Regions from separate parts of the Pseudomonas sp. B21-048 genome, predicted to be linked through region 2. Evidence: predicted binding sites of a transcription regulator. Region 2 holds the regulator's gene; each other region holds the start of a gene.
The links. The regulator sigma-54, encoded in region 2, starts transcription at its own class of promoters, with help from an activator protein. The targets are predictions, from matches to a motif close to ANTGGCATNNANNTTGCTNT.
Positions count from the first base shown of each region.

Region 1: a site for sigma-54 is predicted at 3,069-3,088, ahead of LOY56_RS17425 (circularly permuted type 2 ATP-grasp protein). Genes of this name have one in related genera too.
Region 3: a site for sigma-54 is predicted at 2,130-2,149, ahead of LOY56_RS08510 (CmpA/NrtA family ABC transporter substrate-binding protein). Genes of this name have one in related genera too.
Region 4: a site for sigma-54 is predicted at 1,112-1,131, ahead of LOY56_RS06985 (flagellar hook-length control protein FliK). Genes of this name have one in related genera too.

Region 1 is NZ_CP087168.1:3,729,618-3,733,911, reverse strand. Features, by position in the region: gene LOY56_RS17450 (hypothetical protein) at 1-355, shown strand, start outside; gene LOY56_RS17445 (PLDc N-terminal domain-containing protein) at 439-630, shown strand; gene speE (polyamine aminopropyltransferase) at 895-1,770, shown strand; gene LOY56_RS17435 (hypothetical protein) at 1,926-2,159, shown strand; gene LOY56_RS17430 (ribonuclease E inhibitor RraB) at 2,375-2,716, shown strand; gene LOY56_RS17425 (circularly permuted type 2 ATP-grasp protein) at 3,122-4,294, shown strand, end outside.
Region 2 is NZ_CP087168.1:920,204-924,497, forward strand. Features, by position in the region: gene ptsN (PTS IIA-like nitrogen regulatory protein PtsN) at 1-327, opposite strand, end outside; gene hpf (ribosome hibernation-promoting factor, HPF/YfiA family) at 340-648, opposite strand; gene LOY56_RS04070 (RNA polymerase factor sigma-54) at 728-2,221, opposite strand; gene lptB (LPS export ABC transporter ATP-binding protein) at 2,406-3,131, opposite strand; gene lptA (lipopolysaccharide transport periplasmic protein LptA) at 3,131-3,679, opposite strand; gene lptC (LPS export ABC transporter periplasmic protein LptC) at 3,666-4,238, opposite strand; gene LOY56_RS04090 (HAD family hydrolase) at 4,246-4,294, opposite strand, start outside.
Region 3 is NZ_CP087168.1:1,849,400-1,853,693, forward strand. Features, by position in the region: gene LOY56_RS08505 (ANTAR domain-containing response regulator) at 207-782, opposite strand; gene LOY56_RS08510 (CmpA/NrtA family ABC transporter substrate-binding protein) at 798-2,009, opposite strand; gene LOY56_RS08515 (quinone-dependent dihydroorotate dehydrogenase) at 2,239-3,258, shown strand; gene rmf (ribosome modulation factor) at 3,506-3,721, opposite strand; gene rlmKL (bifunctional 23S rRNA (guanine(2069)-N(7))-methyltransferase RlmK/23S rRNA (guanine(2445)-N(2))-methyltransferase RlmL) at 4,252-4,294, shown strand, end outside.
Region 4 is NZ_CP087168.1:1,530,097-1,534,390, forward strand. Features, by position in the region: gene LOY56_RS06975 (fused response regulator/phosphatase) at 1-684, shown strand, start outside; gene LOY56_RS06980 (Hpt domain-containing protein) at 716-1,063, shown strand; gene LOY56_RS06985 (flagellar hook-length control protein FliK) at 1,169-2,536, shown strand; partial or broken gene LOY56_RS06990 (transposase) at 2,652-3,182, shown strand; gene fliL (flagellar basal body-associated protein FliL) at 3,553-4,053, shown strand; gene fliM (flagellar motor switch protein FliM) at 4,063-4,294, shown strand, end outside.

The sequences.
Region 1 (4,294 bases), 2.8 Mb from region 2:
GGTAGTCGTCGGCAGCTTGCCGGAAACCGTGCTGTTCCAGGCTGACACCTACATGGACCTGTTCGCGCAGATCGTCGCTTCGTTCGGTCCCGGCGTCGAGTTCAACATTAAACCTAAGCAACTGGCCAAGACCGATGCCCTGACGGCGCTCAATCGCATTCAGGTGCAGATGAGCAGCATGAACAAGGAAAACGGCGGTTACACGCTGCTGAACTTCAGCCAGTTGCTCGACGACGAGCTGCAAGTGGTGCTGGTCTACGGTAATGACATGCCACGGGTGCTCGAGTTGTGCGCCGAAGTTGGCATTGCCGCCGCGCCATCTCTGGAAGCCCTGAAAGTGGCGATCCACGTCTGAAAATCTCGACGACGGTAATAAAACGGAACCCGCACAAGGCCCGACTATCCTAAGACTGCACACCACTCTTCGGGAGCGTCACCATGGGTTCCACATTCAACAGCCTGGTTGGCCTGATTATTCTTGCCCTGGATATCTGGGCCATCATCAACGTGCTTAAAAGTGGCGCCGAGACCGGGATGAAAATCATCTGGGTGCTATTGATCCTCCTGCTGCCGGTCCTGGGGCTGATCATCTGGGCCATCGCCGGGCCGCGAGGTAATGTGCGGATCTGATCGGTTTCCCACAAGCAACACTGAACCTATAGGAGCGTGGCTTTCCCGCGATGCAGGCGCTGCGGTCGGGTCAGTTTCACCGCAGCGGTCCTATCGCAGGCAAGCCAGCACCCACAGAGGATTGTGTCGAACCATCAAGTGACGTTCGACCTGTCATGTTCCACAACGTAGAATGCGCGCCTTTCCCGGGCAATCGAGGCGATCGATTGGCCATCATGGGCGGGTAACCGTCCGTTGCCACCCGCATTCATCGGAGCACTTCCCATGAGCAATACCCCAACCAGCGAGTACCTGGAAACCCTCTACGAAGGCTATGGCCAGCGTTTTCGCATGGAAAAACTGCTGCACGAAGTGCGCACCGAACACCAGCATCTGGTGATTTTCGAGAACCCGCGCATGGGCCGGGTAATGGCACTGGACGGCGTGATCCAGACCACAGAAGCCGACGAATTCATCTATCACGAAATGCTCACCCACGTGCCGATCCTCGCCCATGGCACCGCCAAGCGCGTACTGATCATTGGCGGCGGCGACGGCGGCATGCTGCGTGAAGTGGCCAAGCACCGCAGCATCGAGCACATCACCATGGTCGAGATCGACGGCACTGTGGTCGACATGTGCAAGGAATTCCTGCCGAACCACTCCAAGGGTGCATTCGATGATCCACGCCTGAACCTGGTGATCGACGACGGCATGCGTTTCGTCGCCACCACCACCGAAAAGTTCGACGTGATCATTTCTGACTCCACCGATCCGATCGGCCCGGGTGAAGTGCTGTTCTCCGAAAATTTCTACCAGGCTTGCCGTCGCTGCCTGAACGAAGGCGGCATTCTGGTGACCCAGAACGGCACTCCGTTCATGCAAATCGAAGAAGTCAAAACCACCGCCGGCCGTCTGCGCAGCCTGTTCCCGGACTGGCACTTCTATCAGGCGGCCGTGCCGACCTACATCGGTGGCGCGATGACCTTCGCCTGGGGCGCAACCAATACCGCCTATCGCAAATTGTCCCGCGAAATCCTCCAACAGCGGTTCGCTGGCAGCGGCATCATCACTCGCTACTACAACCCGGAAATCCACATCGGTGCCTTCGCCTTGCCGCAATATGTGCTGCAAGCGGTGAACAAACCCAGCAACGACTAAAATGTACGCATAACCCCGGTAGGAGCTGAGCAAGCTCAGCCCCTACCGTTTCTATGCCTTTCATGCTTGCGCGTTGTAATCCGTTTGAACGATCACTCAGGGCAAAAGTCCAGATACTTGTAAGCCCATCCATGGGTTTTATCGAGGAGGCACCGATGCAAAAGTGGAAAATCACTTTCGTGGATGATCACGGTGAAACAGTGGACGAACTTTTCGAGTGCGAGGAATGCCCGAACAGCGAGCAAGCCGCCAAACTCATTCGCGCCCGGTGCCTGCCGGTCGCTGCCGAACTGGATCTCAATGATCTGGAGGGTCGTACCGACGATCCGACCGTCAAAAGTCTGAAATCCCAGAACAGCATTGAAATCATCAGTATTACCCCGATCTGATACACCCCCTGTCACATTCACAACCAGGCCTTGGCAGCGCCTCTGTCTTAAGGCTACTCTGCAAGCGAGATCAGCGAATGACTCGCTAAGGTCTGGTCTTGTCAGCTACATGCTTGTTTCCCGTCGGCAACCTCCGTTGCCGTATCGCTCTCACCCATCGGTTGAAAGTGCAGGGAATACGGAAAGTCTATCCATCAGTCTGAGGGGGACGTTTCATGAGCACAGCCTATCAAGAAGACATCAGCAGCAGCGTGCTGCGCCGCATGAAAGAAGGCGGTTTCGACTTTTCACGATTCCATCCCATCGAGTTCTACGCCATTTTCCCGGACGAGGAGCGGGCACGCAGGGCGGCAGGTCATTTCAGTGGTGAATCCTTGAATGCCCAGATCAGCGTGCGCGACGACGGCGCGTGGCATCTGGAACTGAGCAAAGTGATGTACGCCACCTACGACGGGATCGGCGACTTTGAACAGGACTTCGAGGCGGTGGTCGAGCCTCTGGGCGGTATCATCGAAGGATGGGGCGTCAAGCAGGAGGTACGAGGGTTACTCGCATAACTTTATGAACAGTGACAACACTCAGCAACGGCTGACCTTTGGGTTGGCCGTTTTCGTTCTCGCGGTTTGAAAAGGCCAAAGATCGTGTTTTTGATTCATAACGTTTCAAAAACGCAAAAAAAAGCCACCTAAACAGGCGGCTAAAAGGGAAGAGCGATAAGTTTTCCAGCGAATGCGCCGATTATCCGCATCGCCCCCGGGCAGTGAAATCAACTCTGGCTATGCTGCTGATAGGCGACAGCATTGCTTCGCCATGAGGCGGGGGCGATCAGGTTGGGGCATTTACCGCACAGGATTGGTGCGGTGCGTGCAGCGTCATTCTCCAACTGATTGATATCAAAGCGTTTATGCCGATGGCACGGGCCTTGCGAAGGCCTGGATGTCCGGAGTGACAAGGAGTACGGCATGATCCGCACCTATTTTGATGAGATGTACGATGCCGGCGGCCAGGTCCGCCCGCATTATCGGGAGTTTGCCCATTGGCTGGCCGAAACGCCTGACGAGCTTTTGGCACAACGGCGACGCGAGGCCGATCTGTTATTTCATCGTGCCGGGATTACCTTCACGCTCTATGGTGATGAGCAAGGGACAGAGCGCCTGATTCCCTTCGACACCATTCCCCGTAGTATCCCCGCCAGCGAGTGGCGGATTGTCGAGCGCGGCTGCATTCAGCGGGTCAAGGCATTGAACATGTTCCTTGCCGACCTCTATCACGAGCAGCGCATCATCAAGGCCGGCATCATCCCGGCCGAGCAAGTGCTGGCCAACGAGCAATACCAGTTGGCGATGCAAGGGCTGGATCTGCACCGCGATATCTATTCGCACATTTCCGGCGTCGACCTGGTGCGCGATGGCGACGGCACGTACTACGTGCTCGAAGACAATCTTCGTACACCCAGCGGCGTGAGCTACATGCTCGAAGACCGCAAGATGATGATGCGATTGTTCCCCGAGTTGTTCGCTGCCCAGCGCATTGCACCGATCGACCACTATCCGAACCTGTTGCTCGACACCCTGAAAAGCTCCAGCCCGATCGACAACCCGAGCGTGGTGGTGCTGACGCCGGGGCGCTTCAACAGCGCGTTTTTCGAGCATGCATTTCTGGCCCGGGAAATGGGCGTTGAACTGGTGGAAGGCGCGGACCTGTTCGTGCGCGATGACAAGGTGTTCATGCGCACCACGGACGGGCCGAAAGCCGTCGACGTGATCTACCGTCGCCTCGACGATGCCTTCCTCGATCCGTTGGCATTCAACCCGGATTCGATGCTCGGCGTGCCAGGTCTGCTGTCGTCCTACCGCTCCGGTAACGTGGTACTGGCGAATGCCATCGGCACCGGGGTCGCGGACGACAAATCGGTATATCCCTTCGTCACGGACATGATTCGTTTCTACCTGGATGAAGAGCCGATCCTGAAGAACGTGCCGACATGGCAGTGTCGTAATCCCTCGGAACTGTCCCACGTGCTGGCCAATCTTTCAGAGCTGGTGGTCAAGGAAACCCAGGGTTCCGGCGGCTACGGAATGCTGGTGGGACCGGCGGCGACGGCAGCGGAAATCGAATCTTTCCGTGAGCGGATC
Region 2 (4,294 bases):
GGCTTCCGGGACCAGCAGCACAAACAGCAGGTCAACCGGGGCGCCATCAATGGCGTCGAAATCGATAGGGGCTTCCAGGTGCAGCAGCGCACTGATTGGCGAGGTGCAGCCTTTGAGCCGGCAGTGGGGGATGGCGATGCCGTTGCCGAAACCGGTAGAACCGAGTTTCTCACGGGCAATCAGGGCCTCGAAGACGTCCTGCATTTCCAGATCCGGTACTTCGCGGTGGATAAGGTTGGCAATTTGCTCGAGGGCTTTCTTTTTACTGCCACCCGGCGCGTTCACTTGGGAACGGCCGGGGGTCAGGATGGTTTCTAGTCGGATCATGGATTGGGGGTGTTAGCGACCGGTCGCGCCCTGGAGGAGGCTCTGGGTCTTTTCCTTATGCTTTTTGAGTTGGCGATCCAGCTTGTCGGTCAGCAGGTCGATGGCGGCATACATGTCCGTATGCTCGGCATTGGCGACCACTTCTCCGCCGGGAATATGCAGCGTGGCTTCGATTTTCTGCAGCAGTTTTTCGACGTTCATCGTGACTTGCACATTGGTGATCTTGTCGAAATGCCTCTCTAATCGGTCGAGTTTTTCGCCGATGTAGGTGCGCAGGGGTTCGGTCACTTCCAGTTGGTGTCCACTGATGTTGACTTGCATACAGCTTCTCCTTCGTTGCCAGTGCATAAAGCGGCAGGCAGAAATGCCTGCCACTGGAACGCTGTGGCGAGCCCGGCGGTTACATCAACCGCTTCCGTTCGCTGGAAGGCGCGATCCCCAGGGATTCGCGGTACTTGGCGACGGTGCGACGGGCTACCTGAATGCCTTGTGCCTCCAGTAAACCAGCGATCTTGCTGTCACTCAACGGCTTTTTCTGATTTTCCGCGGCAACCAGTTTTTTGATGATCGCGCGAATCGCCGTGGACGAGCATTCACCGCCTTCGGAGGTGCTGACGTGACTGGAAAAAAAGTATTTCAGTTCATAGATGCCCCGTGGGGTATGCATGAATTTTTGCGTGGTCACCCGTGAAATCGTCGATTCGTGCATGCCCACCGCTTCGGCGATGTCATGCAGCACCAGCGGCTTCATGGCTTCGTCGCCGTATTCAAGAAAGCCGCGCTGATGCTCGACGATCTGGGTGGCGACTTTCATCAGGGTTTCATTGCGGCTTTGCAGGCTCTTGATGAACCAACGAGCTTCCTGCAGCTGATTGCGCATGAAGGTATTGTCAGCGCTGGTATCGGCACGACGTACGAAACCGGCGTATTGGGCGTTGACCCGTAGGCGTGGTACCGACTCCTGGTTCAGCTCCACCAGCCAGCGCTCGTTGTCCTTGCGCACGATCACATCGGGCACGACGTATTCGGCTTCGGCTGACTCGATCTGCGAGCCCGGGCGCGGGTTGAGGCTCTGGACCAATTCGATGACCTGACGCAGTTCATCTTCCTTGAGCTTCATGCGGCGCATCAGCTGGCTGTAGTCGCGGCCGCCGAGCAGGTCGATGTAGTCGGTGACCAGGCGCTTGGCCTCGGCCAGCCAAGGGGTCTTGGCGGGCAGCTGGCGCAGTTGCAGCAGCAGGCATTCACCGAGGTTGCGAGCACCGATGCCGGCGGGTTCGAATTGTTGGATGCGGTGCAGGACGGCTTCGATTTCGTCCAGTTCGATGTCCAGTTCCGGGTCGAACGCTTCGAGGATTTCCTCGAGGGTTTCGTCCAGGTATCCCTGATTGTTGATGCAGTCGATCAGGGTCACGGCGATCAGGCGATCGGTGTCGGACATCGGTGCCAGGTTCAGTTGCCAGAGCAAATGGCTTTGCAGGCTTTCACCGACCGATGTGCGGGTGGTGAAATCCCACTCGTCGTCATCGTTGCTCGGCAGGCTGCTGGCGCTGGTCTGGTAGACGTCTTCCCAGGCCGTGTCGACGGGCAATTCGTTAGGAATGCGCTCATTCCAGTCGCCTTCTTCGAGGTTATCCACCGTTGGGGCGGTTTCCTGGTAGGAGGGTTCCTGAATGTCGGCGTTGGGTTTCTGTTCGGCGCTATCGGCCAAGGGGTCGGCGTTATCGAAGTCGTCGCCTTCTTCCTGGCGTTCGAGCATCGGATTGGACTCCAGGGCCTCCTGGATTTCCTGTTGCAGGTCCAGGGTCGACAATTGGAGCAGGCGGATGGCCTGTTGCAGCTGCGGTGTCATCGTCAGCTGCTGGCCCATTCTCAAGACTAGCGATGGTTTCATGGCAGGGGCTTAACACCTTATTCGCCGGCGCACATGCGCCATCCACTACAGGGCGCCGAAGCGCCAAACATAAGCAAATTATATGCCCGAAACTGAAGTGTTTGCCTAGAGCGCTGTAACAATAAAAAGTTATTGATTTTTTATTGAAGTCAGCGCTCTCTCGGCGGCCCGGGCACCTGAGTGCTTACAGGCGGAACTCATGACCCAGATACACTTCCTTGACCAGTTCATTGGCCAGGATGGTGGCGGAGTCACCTTCAGCGATCAGTTGACCATCGTTGACGATGTAGGCGGTTTCGCAGATATCCAGGGTTTCACGGACGTTGTGGTCCGTGATCAGCACACCAATGCCTTTGGCCTTGAGATGATGAATGATCTGCTTGATGTCGCCCACCGAAATAGGGTCCACACCGGCGAAGGGTTCGTCGAGGAGGATGAATTTCGGATTGGTGGCCAGCGCCCGGGCGATTTCCACGCGGCGGCGTTCACCACCGGACAGGCTCATGCCGAGGTTGTCGCGTATGTGGTGGATGTGAAATTCCTGCAGCAGGCTTTCCAGCTCCTGGCGACGACCGGCCTTGTCGAGTTCCTTGCGGGTCTCGAGGATGGCCATGATGTTGTCGGCCACCGACAGTTTGCGGAAGATCGACGCTTCTTGCGGAAGATAACCGATACCCGCCTTCGCACGACCGTGCATAGGCTGGTGGCTCACGTCCAGGTCATCGATCAGGACGCGGCCCTGATCGGCCTGCACCAAGCCGACAATCATATAGAAGCAAGTGGTTTTACCGGCACCGTTAGGACCAAGCAGGCCGACGATCTGACCGCTGTCGATGGACAGGCTGACGTCGCGCACGACCTGACGGCTCTTGTAGCTCTTGGCCAGATGCTGAGCTTTCAGAGTTGCCATTACTGGGCCTTTTGCTCGTCGGTTTTCTTCTTCGGCTGGATCACCATGTCGATGCGAGGACGCGCTTCGGTGACCTTGTTGCCCGTGGCGCGACCGGCACTCGCAAGCTTTTTGACCGTGTCGTAGACGATTTTCTCGCCTTGGGTAACGTTGTTGTCCTTATCGATGACTTTGGCGCGATCGATCAGTACAACGCGATTTTGCGAGGCGTGGTACTGGATAGTCACTCCGTAACCCTGAACCGGCTTGGTGTCGCCCGCCGTTTGCAGTTGCTCGAAGTAGGCGAGGTTGCCCACCGAAGTCACCACGTCGATGTCTCCGGCCGGGGTGCGGGTGATGGTTACGGTGTTGCCGGTAACCTTCATCGAGCCCTGGGTGATGATCACGTCGCCTTTATAGGTGGCAACGCCATTCTTGTCGTCCAGTTGGGCATCGTCGGCCTGAATGCGGATAGGCTGCTCTTGATCGTTCGGCAGAGCCCAGGCGCTCACGCTTCCCAGTGCTGCGCCCAGACTGAGCAAAATAGGGAGAGTTTTAACGAGCCTCATACTGTCCTCTTACGTTCGATAGCAGGTGTATCCTGCTTTCTTTCAAGTACGCTTTCATTCCGTTGCCTGTCGATACACCGCCAGCGCCGTCGATTCTAACGGGTTGATCGGTCTGCGCATATTGCTGCTGCGGGAACACTGTCATACGGGTGGTGGTAATCAGGGTTTTGCGGTTTTTTTCGTCGAAACGCGTGATGCGTACCGAGTCAATCAGCTCGACCTGAGTGCCGTCCGGGTTGACTTCGCCGCGCTCGCTCTGGACGTGCCAGGGGAATTCGGTGCCACGGAACATGTTCAGGTCAGGATTGGTCAGCAACGTCACTTCGGTCGCTTTCAGGTGTTCGACCTTGTCTGACGTCATTTCGTATTGCAGTTTGCCGTCGGGCAGATACTGCACGCTATGGGCGTTGATTGCGTAATAGTCGATCGCGCTTTCATCGACCTTCACCACCGGTTTGTCGAGAAAGCGTTCCGGGCTGATGTTCCAATAGCCAACCGCTGCAAAAATCGCTGCGATGCAACCGAACACCAGGATGTTGCGAATTTTTTTGCTCAGCATGATGGGCTCACAGGTACGCGGCGTTGGCCGCATCGAGGCGGCCCTGGGCGCGCAGG
Region 3 (4,294 bases), 930 kb from region 2:
ACCGCCGTTGGTTACCTTGCAGTGATTTACTTAGCGAGATTTGTGCCAACAATCTGCTTTTGTGGCGAGGGGGCTTGTCGGAACGCCGCATCGCCCCGTTCGGCGGCGAAGCCGTCGCAAGACCTTTGTGCGAGGTCTATATGACGGAATTTAAGGGGCCGCTTCGCTGCCCAACGGGGGCAAGCCCCCTCGCCACAATGATCGGATCAGCCCAACAACTCACTCATGGCAATGATCTGCTCCGCCACCTGTATCAGCTTCTGCTGGCGGCTCATGGCCTGGCGGCGCATCAGGGTGTAGGCCTCTTCTTCGTTGCAGTCCTTCATCTTCATCAGCAGCCCCTTGGCCAGCTCGATGCGCTTGCGCTCGGCCAGTTGCTGGTCGCGGGCATGCAGTTGCGCGCGCAGGGCCTGATCGCTTTCAAAGCGCGCCATGGCCACGTCGAGAATCGGCTGCAAGCGTTGTGCGTGAATGCCTTCGACGATGTAGGCACTGACGCCGGACTTGATCGCGCGACGCATCACGCCGGGGTCGTGCTCGTCGGTGAACATCACGATCGGCCGTGGTTGATCGCGGGTCACCAGCACCACTTGCTCCATCACATCGCGGCTCGGTGACTCGGTATCGATCAGGATCACGTCCGGACGCACCGTTTCGACGCGCGCGGGCAGGTCAATGGTCAGGCCGGACTCGTCGATGACCTCGAACCCGGCTTCGGTCAGAGCCGCCTTCAGACGCCCGACTTTTTTCGCAGTGTCATTGATCAGCAGGATACGCAACATATTCGTAGGCTCCTGTCAGCGGCTGGCGAGAAGGGGAGCGCTGTCGCTCATGGCGTTCAGCGTAAAGCTGCGGGCATAGCCGGCCGGGTCCGAGCCGTCCCAGACTTTGCCGTCGATCAGTTGACTGCTGCGCATTTCCTGACGCCGGGCGGGCACGCCGACAGCGGTGGCGGCCTCACGGTATAAGTCTAGTTGCTGGACCTGACGGGCCACGCCGAGGTAATCCGGGTCGTCACGCAACAAACCCCAGCGCCGGAACTGGGTCATGAACCACATACCGTCGGACAGATACGGAAAATTGACCTCGCCACCACCGTGGAAACGCATGGCGTGCGGGTCTTGCCAGCGATTGCCCAAACCATCGGCGTAGTCACCGAGCAAGCGCGGTTCGATGCAGTCGAGCGGTGCATCCAGATACTCGGGCGCACTCAACAGTTGCGCGGTGCTGCGGCGATTTTCGTGGCTGGCTTCGATGAATCGGCTGGCTTCGAGGATCGCCATCACCAATGCCCGTGCGGTATTGGGGTATTGCTCGACAAAGGCGCGGGTGCAGCCGAGGACCTTTTCCGGGTGATCGGGCCAGAGTGTCTGGCTGGTGGCCATGGTAAACCCGAGATTCTGCTGCACCGCACTGGCCGCCCAGGGCTCGCCGACGCAGAAACCGTCGATGCGCCCGGCTTGCAGGTGCGCGACCATTTGCGGCGGCGGCACCACCACGCTGTCGACATCCTGCAATGGATGAATACCCTGACTCGCGAGCCAGTAATACAGCCACATGGCGTGGGTGCCCGTAGGAAATGTCTGGGCGAAGGTCAGTTTTGGGCGACTTTGGTGCACATGCAGGTGAAGTGCTTCAGGACTGGTCACGCCCAAGGCCTGCAAACTGTGGGAGAGGTTGATGCTCTGGCCGTTCTGGTTCAGACCCATGAGCACTGCCATGTCGGTGGAAGCTACGCCGCCGATCCCCAGATGCACGGCGTAAATCAGGCCGTACAGGCTGTGGGCGGCGTCGAGTTCGCCGCTGACCAGTTTGTCGCGCAGGTTGGCCCAGGACGATTGGCGCTTGAGGTTCAGGGTCAGGCCGTACGGTTGGGCGAAGCCCTGAGTGGCCGCGACCACCACCGAGGCGCAGTCGCTCAGGGCCATGAAGCCGAGGTTGATGGCGGTTTTTTCCGGGGCATCGCTGCCATTGACCCAGGCCAGTGGGCCGGCTGATGGTTCGTTCATCGATTTCGCACCTTCCATAAAAAAGCGTCGTCCCAAGGCCCTTGCGTGGGCAAAGCCGGGTGACGACGCCATTGTCCTTCCACTCATCCCGCCGTTGGCATGAGTGCTGATGCCTGTGACGGTGCAAGGCATATGCCATCGCGGGTTGATTTTGTTGCGCGCCTCGCGTGAAGCCCTGATGCGCGGCTATAATCGCCGCCTCTCATCGCCAACCGAGTCAAGCCTGCCCATGTACACCCTGGCCCGTCAGCTGTTGTTCAAACTTTCCCCGGAAACCTCCCACGATCTGTCCCTGGACCTGATCGGCGCGGGCGGGCGTTTGGGCCTCAACGGTCTGCTGTGCAAGGCACCGGCGAAACTGCCGGTGACAGTCATGGGCCTGGAGTTCCCGAACCCGGTGGGTTTGGCGGCCGGTCTGGACAAAAACGGTGCGGCAATCGATGGCTTTGCCCAATTGGGTTTCGGTTTTGTCGAAATCGGCACCATCACTCCGCGCCCGCAACCGGGCAACCCGAAACCACGGATTTTCCGCTTGCCGGACGCTGAGGCGATCATCAACCGCATGGGCTTCAACAACCTCGGCGTCGATCACTTGCTCGCTCGCGTGGCGGCGGCCAAGTACAAGGGCGTGCTGGGCATCAATATCGGCAAGAATTTCGATACACCGGTTGAGCGTGCGGTCGATGACTACCTGATCTGCTTGGACAAGGTCTATGCCCATGCCAGCTACGTGACGGTCAATGTCAGTTCGCCGAACACCCCGGGCCTGCGCAGCTTGCAATTCGGCGATTCGCTCAAGCAGTTGCTCGCCGACCTGGCCACGCGCCGGGCGGAACTGGCCCTGCGTCATGGCAAGCATGTTCCGCTGGCGATCAAGATCGCGCCGGACATGACCGACGAAGAAACCGCTCAAGTCGCCCAAGCGTTGATCGAAACCGGGATGGATGCGGTGATTGCCACCAACACCACCCTGAGCCGCGTTGGTGTCGAAGGCCTGGAACATGGTGACGAGGCGGGCGGGTTGTCCGGTGCACCGGTTCGTGACAAGAGCACTCACACGGTGAAGGTGCTGGCGGCGGAACTGGCCGGTCGCTTGCCGATCATCGCTGTGGGCGGCATCACCGAAGGCAAGCACGCGGCTGAGAAAATCGCCGCGGGTGCGAGTTTGGTGCAGCTTTACTCTGGCTTCATCTATAAGGGCCCGGCGCTGATTCGTGAATCGGTGGATGCCATCGCCGCGCTGCGCTAACCCCTGTGGGAGCGGGCTTGCTCGCGAAAGCGTTGGGTCAGTCAACATCATTCTTGAATGTTAAATCGCTTTCGCGAGCAAGCCCGCTCCCACAGGTAATGTGTTTGCAGCTCGAGATTGAGTTTCTGGCAGGCATAAAAAAGGGCTCCTCGAAGGAGCCCCTGGGCCGAAGCCCGCCGTCCGGATGGGACGTGCGTGGTTAAGTCGTAGCGTAATCAGATTGTCGTGTCGGAGTGTGTGCCCTGTATTAACCGACGGCGTGAAGTTCGTTGAGTCTGTGGATTCCCGCAGTGCCGGTCATACCGTCCCAGTTGTCGCCGCGTCCTTCTCGCCAGCCATTGATCCAGGCTTGGCGTACCGACGGTAGAGTAAAAGGGCAAAGCTCACGGGATTTACCACCAACGCCATATTGATATCCGCGCAAAAATGCTCTTTCCAACGGATCACGCTTAAGTCTTCTCATAGGGTGTTGCCCTCACTTGTTGACTGTATTTATCGCGTCGACCTCAATCGAGGTCAGGCAGAAAAATCCTGCCGTTGGCGGCTCGCTGCCGGCGTCGCGAGCCAAGGTGTTGACGCCGTTGCGACGTCAACCTGTGTTGAGTTCTAACCAATGCGTCACATCGAGGGAATGATCGTTTTGTCATAAGAACGTAACCATAAAGATGCTATGGCCATAAGTAACACGATATTTGTCCCGTGTTTATTGGCCAAACACCGGTATGATCGGCCCTGCGCGGGATGAGAGGGTTGAGGCCTTTAACGAGAATGACACCCGTTCACTTGGGGACTATTCGACGAAGGGTCGACTTATGACATTTTGTTGCATCAACTTTTATATCTGTCCTGGCATCTAAGCTCTTTTAACCCGAGCAGTCAGGGTGGGACGGCACACCTTCGTGCCACGCGGGCGTTCTGTTAGAAAAACGCCTGATTGAAAACCGGATCGGCAATGCGTTGCCGGTTCACTTAGCTAAAGGCTCTGGAATTACCATGTCCGATCGTTTCGAACTCTTCCTCACTTGCCCCAAAGGCC
Region 4 (4,294 bases), 610 kb from region 2:
GAGCGATTGGAGCAGGTGTTTGCAGCCAATCGTCAGCCTGATGCGCTGTTCGAGGAGATTGAACAGGCCCTGCGGGATTTTCGCGGCGAGGCTCGCGATGACGTGAGCATGGTTGAGGTCAGTCTGCTGAAGGCTGCGCAACTGAGTGCGCCAGCGCCGGTGTATTCCGACAGCGGCCAGTCCAGCCCGCTGGACTGGTCGGTGAGTTTCGAGTTCCGCGCCGCCACCCTCAAGCGCTTCAATCCGCTGCCGTACTTGTTGCAGTTGCTGCTTGAAGTGCATGGTCTGCGGGCTCAGAGTGGCGCGCTCTACAGTGTGCTGGCTGAGCTTTATTCCAACGCCCTGGAGCATGGCGTGCTGGGTCTGGATTCGAGCCTGAAACGCGATGCATCGGGTTTTGCGCGCTATTATCAGCAGCGCAATGCACGTCTGGACGATTTGCGGGACGGCTATGTTCGGGTGCATTTGCAGGTGATGCCAAAAGATGAGGGTGGTTGTTTGACGATCCAGGTCGAAGACAGTGGCAAGGGCTTCGATGTGGCGCGGGTGATGGAGCGTCCCGTCGATGGTGTCCGCCTGTCGGGACGTGGCGTCAGTTTGATCCGTCAGTTGAGCCATCATGCGCGCTGGACCGATAATGGGCGCAGTGCTCACGTAGAGTTCTTCTGGGAGGCTCTGGCCTGATCCCGGGCATTCTTGATCAAGGAGTGAACAAGTGGCTGACACACATCTGGACCGTGACGTGCTGAGCGCGTTGCAGGAAGTTATGGAGGACGGGTATCCAGAATTGCTTGATACCTTTCTCGCCGATTCCGAAGCGCGTTTGAGTCTGCTGCAGAAGGCTGACAACGCCGATCAGTTGGGCGCCGCTGCGCACAGCTTCAAAGGCAGTTGCAGCAACATGGGCGCTACCCGGCTGGCCGAGCTGTGTAATGAGTTGGAGCAGCGCGCAAAGCAAAAAAGCCTCGAAGGCATTGAAGCGCTGGTCGGAGAAATTGATGGCGAGTTCGCAATTGTCCGACCGCTCTACGAAGCGGAACGCCAGCGTTCCCTTGCTGAATAAATCAACCGTCCGGCGCTTTTAGCGGCCAGCGAGCAAAGCTGGCTCGACCCTTGCAGACAACTTGCTCAACTGTACCTACGATCCCAGTGCAGCGGAGACCGTTCTATGCCCGTTACCCCCAACATTCTTCTTCAGGCCGCCACACAGGCCAAGGCTCAAGCTGCGTCCGCCAATGCGCCGGCGCTGACGGCTGAGGCTGGGGACAAGGCGTCCAGCTTCGCTCGGGTCTACGCCAATCAGTCCCAGAACAAGCCCTCGGCCGTGGCGGACGGATCGGCTAAAGCTGCTCGCGACAAAGCGCCGGACAGCGCCGACATAAAGGACGTGAGCAACGACAAGTCTGCCGCCCCGGAACCGCCGGTTGCCGATAGCGGCAAATCCTTGCCCGCCGATAAACCGGCGCAGGCTGATGACAAGACGGCCAGCGATGACGCGCCGGATGCGGCCGAGACGGCGACGCAGGTAGTCGATACCGCGCCTGTCGATCCAGCCCTCGATCCGGCGTTGATGCAAGTGGTGCTGCCGGTGCTGTCAGCCCCCGTGCCGGAAACTCCACCCGTTGTCGCCACTGTGCAGTCAGCCGTCGAAGCACCCGTCGCAGCCGCTGTTACCGCGACAGCGACGCAGCCCGTTGCGACCGTCGATCCTGATTTCGATCCCGAAGCCGATCCTCTCGATGCGCTGCCGGCCGTGCGCTTGGCCATGGAGCAGGGCGGGCATGTTTCGGCCGCCAGCCAGGCTCAGCCAAAAGCGGCGCCGACCCAGGCTCACGTCGACGGCGAGCTGACCCCGGCACAGAACTTTGCCGTGGGCATGGCGAGCATGTTCGATGTGCAAGCCGACCAGGACAGCACCAGTCAGGACGGCGAAAAGGCTTTCAGTGGCCTGATCGATGACGGCCTCAAGGATCTCAAATCTGCTAGCAGCGATACCCGTGTCGATGACTTCGCCAATCGTCTGGCAGCTTTGACCCAGGCGGCAACGCCGAAAACTGCCAACGCATTGCCGGTGAATCAGCCAATCGCCATGCATCAGAGCGGTTGGACCGAGGAAGTGGTCAACCGGGTCATGTACCTGTCCAGTGCCAACCTCAAGGCGGCCGACATTCAATTGCAACCGGCCGAGCTGGGACGCCTCGATATTCGGGTGAACATGGTTCCCGATCAGCAGACCCAGGTGACCTTCATGAGTGCTCACCCCAGCGTTCGAGAAGCGCTCGATGGGCAAATGCATCGCCTGCGTGATCTGTTCGCGCAGCAAGGCATGGGGCAGGTCGACGTCAACGTTTCTGATCAATCCCGGGGCTGGCAGGGGCAGGGGCAGGAACAGGCTCAACAGGGGCAGGGTGGGCGTAGCAACGCCAGTGGCGGTCGCCTCGACGCTGCCGATGAAGAACTCCCTGCGACTGTCGCTGAAGTAGCCGCCAACACCACCAGTGTGATTGGCTCCAGCGCCGTCGATTATTACGCCTGATAAATCAGGGCGCCGCTCAAAAGATCGCAGGCTTCCAGACTGTGTGAAAACCTAGCCATTTGCGCAGCGATTCAAGAAAATGCCCCATCATTGAAAGATACGGGGCATTTTTGCTGTGGCGTATATCCAAGGTGAACCACGAAACCAGACCAGTCTATTCCCGGTTTCTCTGGAAGATTTAATACCTGAAGATCATCTCGTTCGCGTGATTGACGCCTATGTCGCAGGACTGGATCTTGTTCAATTGGGCTTCGGCAGGGCAACTCCCAAAGGCACAGGACGTCCCTCTTACGATCCTGCCGACCAGCTCAAACTGTATCTCTACGGCTATTTCCAGCGGATTCGCTCCTCGCGCCGACTTGAAGCCGAGTGCCAACGCAACGTCGAAGTCATGTGGCTGATCAATCGACTCAAGCTCGACTTTAAAACCATTGCCGACTTTCGTCGGGACAACAAAACCGCGTTCATTGCCACGTGCCGGGCCTTTGTCCAATTCTGCCGCGCGGTCGGTTTGATTGCGGGCGACCTGGTTGCCATCGATGGCAGTAAATTTCGGACGGTGGCGTCTGCACGACGGCATCTGAATCTCAAACAGCTCAAGCTCCAGGAGGAAAAGCTGGACAAGCGCATTGCCCAGTGGAAGGCGCGAGAGCGGAAATGGCGCTGGCGATAAACGCCTACAACCTCAAAAGAGTGATTAATGTGCTGGGAGCACGTCAACTGATGGCGTTAATGGGCTGAATAGCCTTTTTTCGTCTGCTTCCCGCAAAGAGCAAACGCCCCGAACAAGCCGTGGCGTTTGCTTGGGCCGCGATTACTGCGTTTTCACACAGTCTGCTTCGGCGGCTCCTACAGGGTGTACACCATCCAACTGTAGGAGCGGCCGAAGGCTGCGATCTTTTGATTTCAGGTGCCTGCTCGCCGCCATCCATTTTTCCCTCGGACACTTCTGGCATAACACTTGCTCTTGCCTTGCCGTGCGACTGTGAAAACCCGAATAGTGACGGATTATTGGCATGGCGAAGAGCGAAGCAGTAGTAAAAGACCCCGCAACCAAAGGCAAAATCAAGCTGATCATTGTGATTGTCGTGGCCCTGCTGCTGGCGATCGGCGTGTCCGTGGGCGCGACCTGGTACTTCATGCACGGCACCCAGAGCAAGCCTGCCGCTGCCACTGAAGCCGTTGTAGTCGGCAAGCAGCCGGCGATCTTCGAAGCCATGGCGCCGGCCTTCGTGGCCAACTACAACCAGAGCGGCCGTCAGCGCTACATGCAGGTGAGCATCACCCTGCAGGGCCGCAATCAGGCCGATCTGGAAGCGCTCAAAGTCCACATGCCGGTGATCCGCAATAACCTGGTGATGCTGTTTTCCGCTCAGGATTTCGCCACGCTGGCGACGCCGGTCGGCCAGGAGATGTTGCGTCAGAAAGCCACGGCCAGCGTCCAGGAAGTGGCGCAGAAAGAGCTCGGCAAAGTGGTGATCGAACAGTTGCTTTTCACTAATTTCGTACTGCAGTAGGAACACGACATGGCCGTGCAAGACCTGCTGTCCCAAGATGAGATCGATGCGCTGTTGCATGGTGTCGACGATGGTCTGGTACAGACCGATAACGCCGCCGAAGCCGGCAGCATCAAGAGTTATGACCTGACCAGCCAGGATCGCATCGTCCGTGGACGCATGCCGACTCTGGAAATGATCAACGAGCGTTTCGCTCGCTACACCCGCATCAGCATGTTCAACATGCTGCGCCGTTCGGCAG